Regions from separate parts of the Streptomyces sp. NPDC017991 genome, predicted to be linked through region 1. Evidence: riboswitches for the same ligand, from Rfam matches in the RefSeq annotation. Region 1 holds a riboswitch; the other holds the start of a gene.
The links. A riboswitch is a leader RNA that binds a small molecule or an ion and turns the genes downstream of it on or off. The one in region 1 is predicted to bind cobalamin.

Region 1 (3,366 bases):
GTCCTCACCGACGGGGGAGGAGACCTCGGACTCGCGCACCGAGCCCCGCAGGGACACTCGGAGCCCGTCCTCCTCGTCGATGCCGAGCCCGTGCCGGAAGGGCAGGATGCCGTAGGTGTGCCGCCCGGTGAGCCCGTGCAGCATGTCGACGCCGGGTTCGAGCAGGGAGACGTCCCCGCGGAACTTGTTGACGAGGAACCCGGCGACCAGCTCCTGGTCCTCGCGCGACAGCAGGGCCACCGTCCCGAAGAACGAGGCGAAGACCCCGCCGCGGTCGATGTCCCCCACCACGAGGACGGGCAGCCGCGCGCCCCGCGCGATCCCCATGTTCACGATGTCGGTGCGCCGCAGGTTGATCTCGGCGGGACTGCCCGCCCCCTCACAGATCACCGCGTCATACGTGCCCCGCAACTCGGCCAGACAGTCCAGCACGGTCCCGAGCAGCGCCTCCTGACGGCCGCCGTGATAGCCGCGCGCGCTCAGCTCGCCCACGGGCTTGCCCATCAGGACGACCTGGCTGCTGCGGTCACCGCCCGGCTTGAGCAGGACGGGGTTCATGAGCACGGAGGGCTCCACGCGGGCGGCCTGCGCCTGCATGGCCTGCGCACGCCCGATCTCCGCGCCCTCCCGCGTCACGAACGAGTTCAGCGACATGTTCTGCGCCTTGAACGGCGCGACCTTGACGCCCCGGCGCACCAGCCACCGGCAGATGCCGGCGGTCACGACGCTCTTGCCCGCGTCGGAGGTGGTACCGGCGACGAGGAGCCCGCCGCCCGGTCCGCCGCCCGGCCTCCCGCCCGTTCCCCCGCTCATGACGTACGCCCTTTCGTGACAGGTGACTTGGCGAGCGGCCCGGCGTGTGACGTGGTGAGCGAGGTGACGAGGGAGGTGACGAGCAGCCGCCCGGCGACACTCGCGCCCAGCGCGAGGAGGCTCACCCGTCGCGAGAGCCGGACGGCCCGCTCGATGTCCTCGACCCGCACGGCCCGCCCCGGACCGTTGAGCACGGGCCGATGTTCGACCCGTCCCGCGTACGAGAGCGTGCCGCCGAGCCGTACCCCGAGCGCACCCGCGAACGAGGCCTCCACGGGCCCGGCGTTGGGACTCGGATGCTTGCCGGCGTCGGCGCGCCAGGCGGTGACCGCCCCACGTGGATTCCCCCCGGCGACGGCGGCGAGGACCGCGGTCAGGCGCGCCCCGGGCCACCCCACCACGTCGTCGAGCCGTGCGGAGGCCCACCCGTACCGCCGGTGGCGGGTCGACTTGTGCCCGACCATGGCGTCCAGGGTGTTGACGGCCCGGAACCCGACCAGCCCGGGCACGTCCGCGACCGCGCCCCACACCAGGGCGCCCACGACGGCGTCGGAGGTGTTCTCGGCGACCGACTCGACCACCGCGCGGGCGATCCCGTCGGCGTCCAGGGCCTGCGGGTCGCGCCCGCACAGATGCGGCAGCCGCTCACGGGCCACCTCGATGTCCCCGGCGGCCAGCGCCCCGCCGACGGCCCGGGCCTCACGCCCGAGCGAGGTCCCCCCGACCACCGCCCAGGTGGCCGCCGCGGTCAGGACGACGGAGGCGACGGGGGAGGTACGTACGGAACGCCTGGCGGCCACGGCGAGGGAGACGGCGCCGCCCGCGCACACCGCGGTGTGCAGCGCCCCCCATCCCCGGTGGTCGCGCCACAGGGCCCGCTCGACGGTTCCCGCGGCCCGGCCGAACGCGGCGACCGGATGCCCCCGGCGGGGATCGCCGAGCAGCAGGTCACCGAGGAGGCCGACGGCGGCGCCGTACGCGAAGACGCGATCGGCTCGCATCGGTTCAGCCCGCCGTCACGCGAGGCGAGACCCTCGTACCGGGCCCGGGCCCGGGCACACTGGTCCACAACAGGTGGGCGCACATGGCGATATGTCCTCACTCAGGGTGTCCACGCCCTGGTTCGACGAGACCGACGGCGAGAGTTCCTGGCTCCCGGGGGATCGATTCCCCGGTGACAGTGGCGGGACCGCGCCGGATTCGCACCGGCTTCCTCTTCTGCCGACGTACATGGCCTCGGCAGTCCACCACGGTCCGAGAACACCCGTCAACTTGCTGTTGACCTGCGACGGGAGAGTGTGCTGAGACCCACATCCACCGACGGGCCCGCCCCGCGGACCGGTTTGCCGCGGACGTGCGACCGCCCTGCCGGGACCGCGGACGAGGCGGCTCCGGCAGGGCGGACGGTGACACTGCGGGCGTACGGCCCGACGGCCGTACCGGTCAGGCGACGATCAGATAGATCCCGTACGCCACGGCCGCCGCGCAGGCGGCGAAGCAGGCGTACGCGCCGGTGACCGCGAGGGTCGCGGAGCCACCCTGTGCGGCGGCCGACTCGCGCTTGGTGAGGCCGACGATGCCGAGGGTGAAGAGGCCCACGAGGGCGACGGTGGAGATGAGGCTGACTCCGAACACGGAGCCGAGGGCTGCCCAGTCGATCTTCATACGGTTCGTTCCTTACACCGTGGCCGGACGGGCGGGCTCGGCGTCCGGGCCCGGGATGGTGGTCTTGAGGTCGATGGCCGGGACGACCGGACCCGCGGGAGGCGGGGTGACGGCGGCGATCGCGGTGGTCACGACGCCCGCGGGCTCGTGGTCGTCGTTGACGTTGTCGACGGTGACGGGCTGGCGGCGGGACAGCGTCCAGATGACCGCGGAGCCGGCGATCAGCAGCGCGCCGGTGAGGACGATGCCCCAGGTGCCCTGCTTGGTCAGGAACTCGGCGCCCGCGCCCACCAGACCGGCGGCGGGGAGCGTGAGGCCCCAGGCGATGAACATGCGCGTCGCGGTCGACCAGCGGACGACACCGCCCTTGCGGCCCAGGCCCGAACCCATCACGGCGCCGGAGCAGGACTGGGTGGTCGAGAGGGAGAAGCCGAGGTGCGAGGAGGCCAGGATGACCGTCGCGGCGCTGGTCTGGGCGGCGAAGCCCTGCGGCGGCGCGAGGTCGGTGAGGCCCTTGCCCATGGTGCGGATGATGCGCCAGCCGCCCAGGTAGGTGCCGAGCGCGATGGCGATACCGGCCGAGACGATGACCCACAGGGGAGGGTTCGAGCCGGGCGCGAGCACCCCGCCGGTGACCAGGGCCAGGGTGATGATGCCCATGGTCTTCTGCGCGTCGTTCGTGCCGTGGGCCAGCGAGACCAGGCCCGCGGAGGTGATCTGACCCGCGCGGTAGCCCTTGGAGGTCGCCTTCTCACCGGCTCCGCGGCTGATCCGGTACGTCAGCCGGGTGGCGAGCATCGCGGCGAGTCCGGCCACCACGGGCGCGGCGATCGCGGGGAGGAGGACCTTGGTGATCACGGTCGAGCCGTTCACCGAGGACCAGCCCGC
Region 2 (3,366 bases), on a different contig from region 1:
CCCGCTCGTACTGGGCTGAGCGGCAGGCTCCTGAGCTGCGAGTACTCGCCATACGGTCACCCCTCGCTGGATCACACCCCGCTGATCCCCCCAGGGCGGCGCCCTTCTAGGGTGCCGCCATGGACTCGCAGCACTACCTCTCAGAACTGTTCTCCCTGGACGGCCGGGTCGCCCTGGTGACCGGTGGCAGCTCCGGCATCGGGCGGGGCATCGCCGAGGCGCTGGCCCGCGCCGGGGCGAGCGTCGTCGTCGTGGCGCGCAAGGAAGCGGAACTGGCCGCGACGGTCGAGGAGTTGCGTGCGCTCGGCTGCCGTGCGGCCTGGGTCGGCGCGGACCTCGGTACACGTGAAGGCGTGCGCGATGCCGCCGAGCAGGCGGTCGAGGCCTTCGGCGAGCCCGACATCCTCGTCAACTGCGCCGGGATCAACCTCCGGCCGCCGATGAGCGAGCTCAGCGACGAGGTCTGGGACACCACCATGGCCCTGAACCTGGACGCGCCCTTCCTGCTGGGCCGGCGTTTCGGCCCGGCCATGGCCGAACGGGGCTACGGGCGGATCATCCACATCACCTCCCAGCAGGCCCACCGCGCCTTCGTCCAGAGCGGTGCCTACGGCGTCTCCAAGGGGGCGCTGGAGTCACTGGCCCGCTCGCAGGCGGAGGCCTGGTCGCCGTACGGAGTCACCGTCAACACACTGGTGCCCGGCTTCGTGATGACCCCGCTGAACCGGCGTCTGTCGTCCGACCCGGAGAAGGTGACGGCCCTGGCGGCGCGCACGATGGTCGGCCGCAACGGCCTCGCGGAGGACTTCGCGGGCGCGGCGGTCTTCCTGGCGAGCGCCGCCTCCGCGTACGTCACCGGGCAGTCGGTCTTCGTCGACGGCGGCTTCTCCGTGCACTGAAAAGTTTTCCACGACCGGGCTGTGCCCCGTAGGGTGGCCGGTGCAGCTGGTTCGCCCCGTCCGCCAGGCGGGTGCGTCGCAAGAGGGAACCCGGTGGGAATCCGGGACTGCCCCGCAGCGGTGAGTGGGAACGACCGCCGTCACACGCACTGGGCCCGGCCGGGTCTGGGAAGCGACGGCCAGTAGGTGTCCTCCGCAGGGAGGACGTGCCCGCGAGTCCGAAGACCTGCCAACTGCCCGTGCGCGAACCATTCGTGTGCGGAGATCCCGGTGACCTCGTGGGCGGGTCGGCGTACATGATCCGGCGGAAGGCCGTGCCTCGTGCACGGCTCGGATTCCGTCCGGTCGGTCACCCCTTCGCGTTCGCGTCCCGTCCCGGGATCCCAGGGAGATATCTCGCGAAGGAGATTTCCGTGACAGCGCAGTCCGCAGCCGCGGCGGCACGGGCCACCGTGTACGGCTACCCCCGCCAGGGACAGAACCGGGAACTGAAGAAGGCGATCGAGGGCTACTGGAAGGGCCGGGTCGACGCCGACACCCTCCGGGCCACCGCCGCCGACCTGCGCCGGGTCAACTGGCGGCAACTGGCCGAGGCCGGCATCCACGAGGTTCCCACCGGTGACTTCTCGTACTACGACCACGTGCTGGACACCTGTGTCATGGTCGGCGCGATCCCCGGACGCCACCGCGCCGCCGTCGAGGCCGACGCGCTCGACGGCTACTTCGCGATGGCGCGCGGCACCCAGGACGTGGCGCCGCTGGAGATGACGAAGTGGTTCGACACCAACTACCACTATCTGGTGCCCGAGTTGGGCCCGGGCACCGTCTTCACCGCCGACTCCCGCAAGCAGGTGGCGGAGCTGAAGGAAGCTCTCGCGCTCGGGCTCACCGCACGTCCCGTCCTCGTCGGACCCGTCACGTACCTGCTGCTCGCCAAGCCCGCGCCGGGTGTGGCCCCGGACTTCGACCCGCTCACCCTCATCGACCGGCTGCTGCCCGTGTACGCCGAGATCGTCGCAGATCTTCGCGCCGCGGGGGCCGAGTGGGTCCAGCTCGACGAGCCCGCCCTGGTGCAGGACCGCACACCCGCCGAACTGAACACGGCCACCCGTGTCTACCGCGACCTCGGCGCCCTGACCGACCGCCCGAAGCTGCTGGTCGCGTCCTACTTCGACCGGCTCGGCGACGCCCTGCCGGTGCTGGCCAAGGCCCCGGTGGAGGGTCTGGCGCTGGACTTCACCGAGGCGGCCGGCGCCAACCTGGACGCGCTCGCCGCCGTGGGCGGGCTGCCCGGCAAGCGTCTGATCGCCGGAGTGGTCGACGGCCGCAACATCTGGGTCAACGACCTGGAGAAGTCCCTCGCCACGCTCGGCACCCTGCTCGGGCTGGCCGACCGGGTCGACGTGGCCGCCTCCTGCTCCCTCCTCCACGTCCCCCTCGACGCCACCGCCGAACGCGACATCGAGCCGCAGATCCGCCGCTGGCTCGCCTTCGCCCGGCAGAAGACCACCGAGATCGCCACCCTCGCCAAGGGCCTCGCGGGCGGCGCCGGCACGATCGCCGTGGAACTCGCCGCCAACCGGGCCGACCTGGCCTCTCGCGCCGGGTCCGCGATCACCCGCGACCCCGCCGTACGGGCCCGGGCCGCCGCCGTCACGGACGCCGACGCCCGCCGCTCCCAGCCGTACGCCGAGCGGACCGCGGCCCAGCGCGCCCACCTCGGCCTGCCGCTGCTGCCGACCACCACCATCGGCTCGTTCCCCCAGACCACGGAACTGCGCACCGCGCGGGCCGATCTGCGGGCGGGGCGGATCGACAGCGCCGGGTACGAGGAGCGCATCAGGGCCGAGATCGGCGAGGTGATCTCGTTCCAGGAGAGGACCGGCCTCGATGTGCTCGTGCACGGCGAGCCCGAACGCAACGACATGGTCCAGTACTTCGCCGAACAGCTCACCGGATACCTCGCCACCCAGCACGGCTGGGTCCAGTCCTACGGGACCCGCCATGTCCGCCCGCCGATCCTGGCCGGAGACATCTCCCGTCCCGAGCCCATGACGGTGCGCTGGACGACGTACGCCCAGTCGCTCACCGCCAAGCCGGTCAAGGGCATGCTGACCGGGCCGGTCACCATGCTCGCCTGGTCCTTCGTCCGCGACGACCAGCCCCTCGGTGACACCGCCCGGCAGGTCGCCCTCGCCCTGCGCGACGAGGTGAACGACCTTGAGGCGGCCGGGACTTCGGTCATCCAGGTGGACGAGCCCGCCCTGCGCGAGACGCTGCCGCTGCGATCCGCCGACCGTCCGGCGTACCTCGCGTGGGCCACCGAGGCGTTCCGCCTCAGCACCAGTGGCGTACGCCCGGACACCCAGATCCACACGCACATGTGCTACGCCGAGTTCGGTGACATCGTGCGGGCCATCGACGACCTCGACGCGGATGTCATCAGCCTGGAGGCGGCGCGCTCGCA

Region 2: another riboswitch for cobalamin. It lies ahead of metE (5-methyltetrahydropteroyltriglutamate--homocysteine S-methyltransferase); the one in region 1 lies ahead of ACH4DZ_RS39890 (cobalamin biosynthesis protein).

What each region holds. Positions count from the first base shown of each region.
Region 1 covers NZ_JBIRGP010000018.1:131,779-135,144, forward strand. Annotated here, with positions in the region: gene ACH4DZ_RS39885 (cobyric acid synthase) at 1-813, opposite strand, end outside; gene ACH4DZ_RS39890 (cobalamin biosynthesis protein) at 810-1,814, opposite strand; cobalamin riboswitch at 1,936-2,069, opposite strand; gene ACH4DZ_RS39895 (hypothetical protein) at 2,257-2,478, opposite strand; gene ACH4DZ_RS39900 (anion permease) at 2,491-3,366, opposite strand, start outside.
Region 2 covers NZ_JBIRGP010000001.1:628,184-631,549, forward strand. Annotated here, with positions in the region: gene ACH4DZ_RS02660 (maleylpyruvate isomerase N-terminal domain-containing protein) at 1-19, shown strand, start outside; gene ACH4DZ_RS02665 (SDR family NAD(P)-dependent oxidoreductase) at 120-899, shown strand; cobalamin riboswitch at 930-1,148, shown strand; gene metE (5-methyltetrahydropteroyltriglutamate--homocysteine S-methyltransferase) at 1,313-3,366, shown strand, end outside.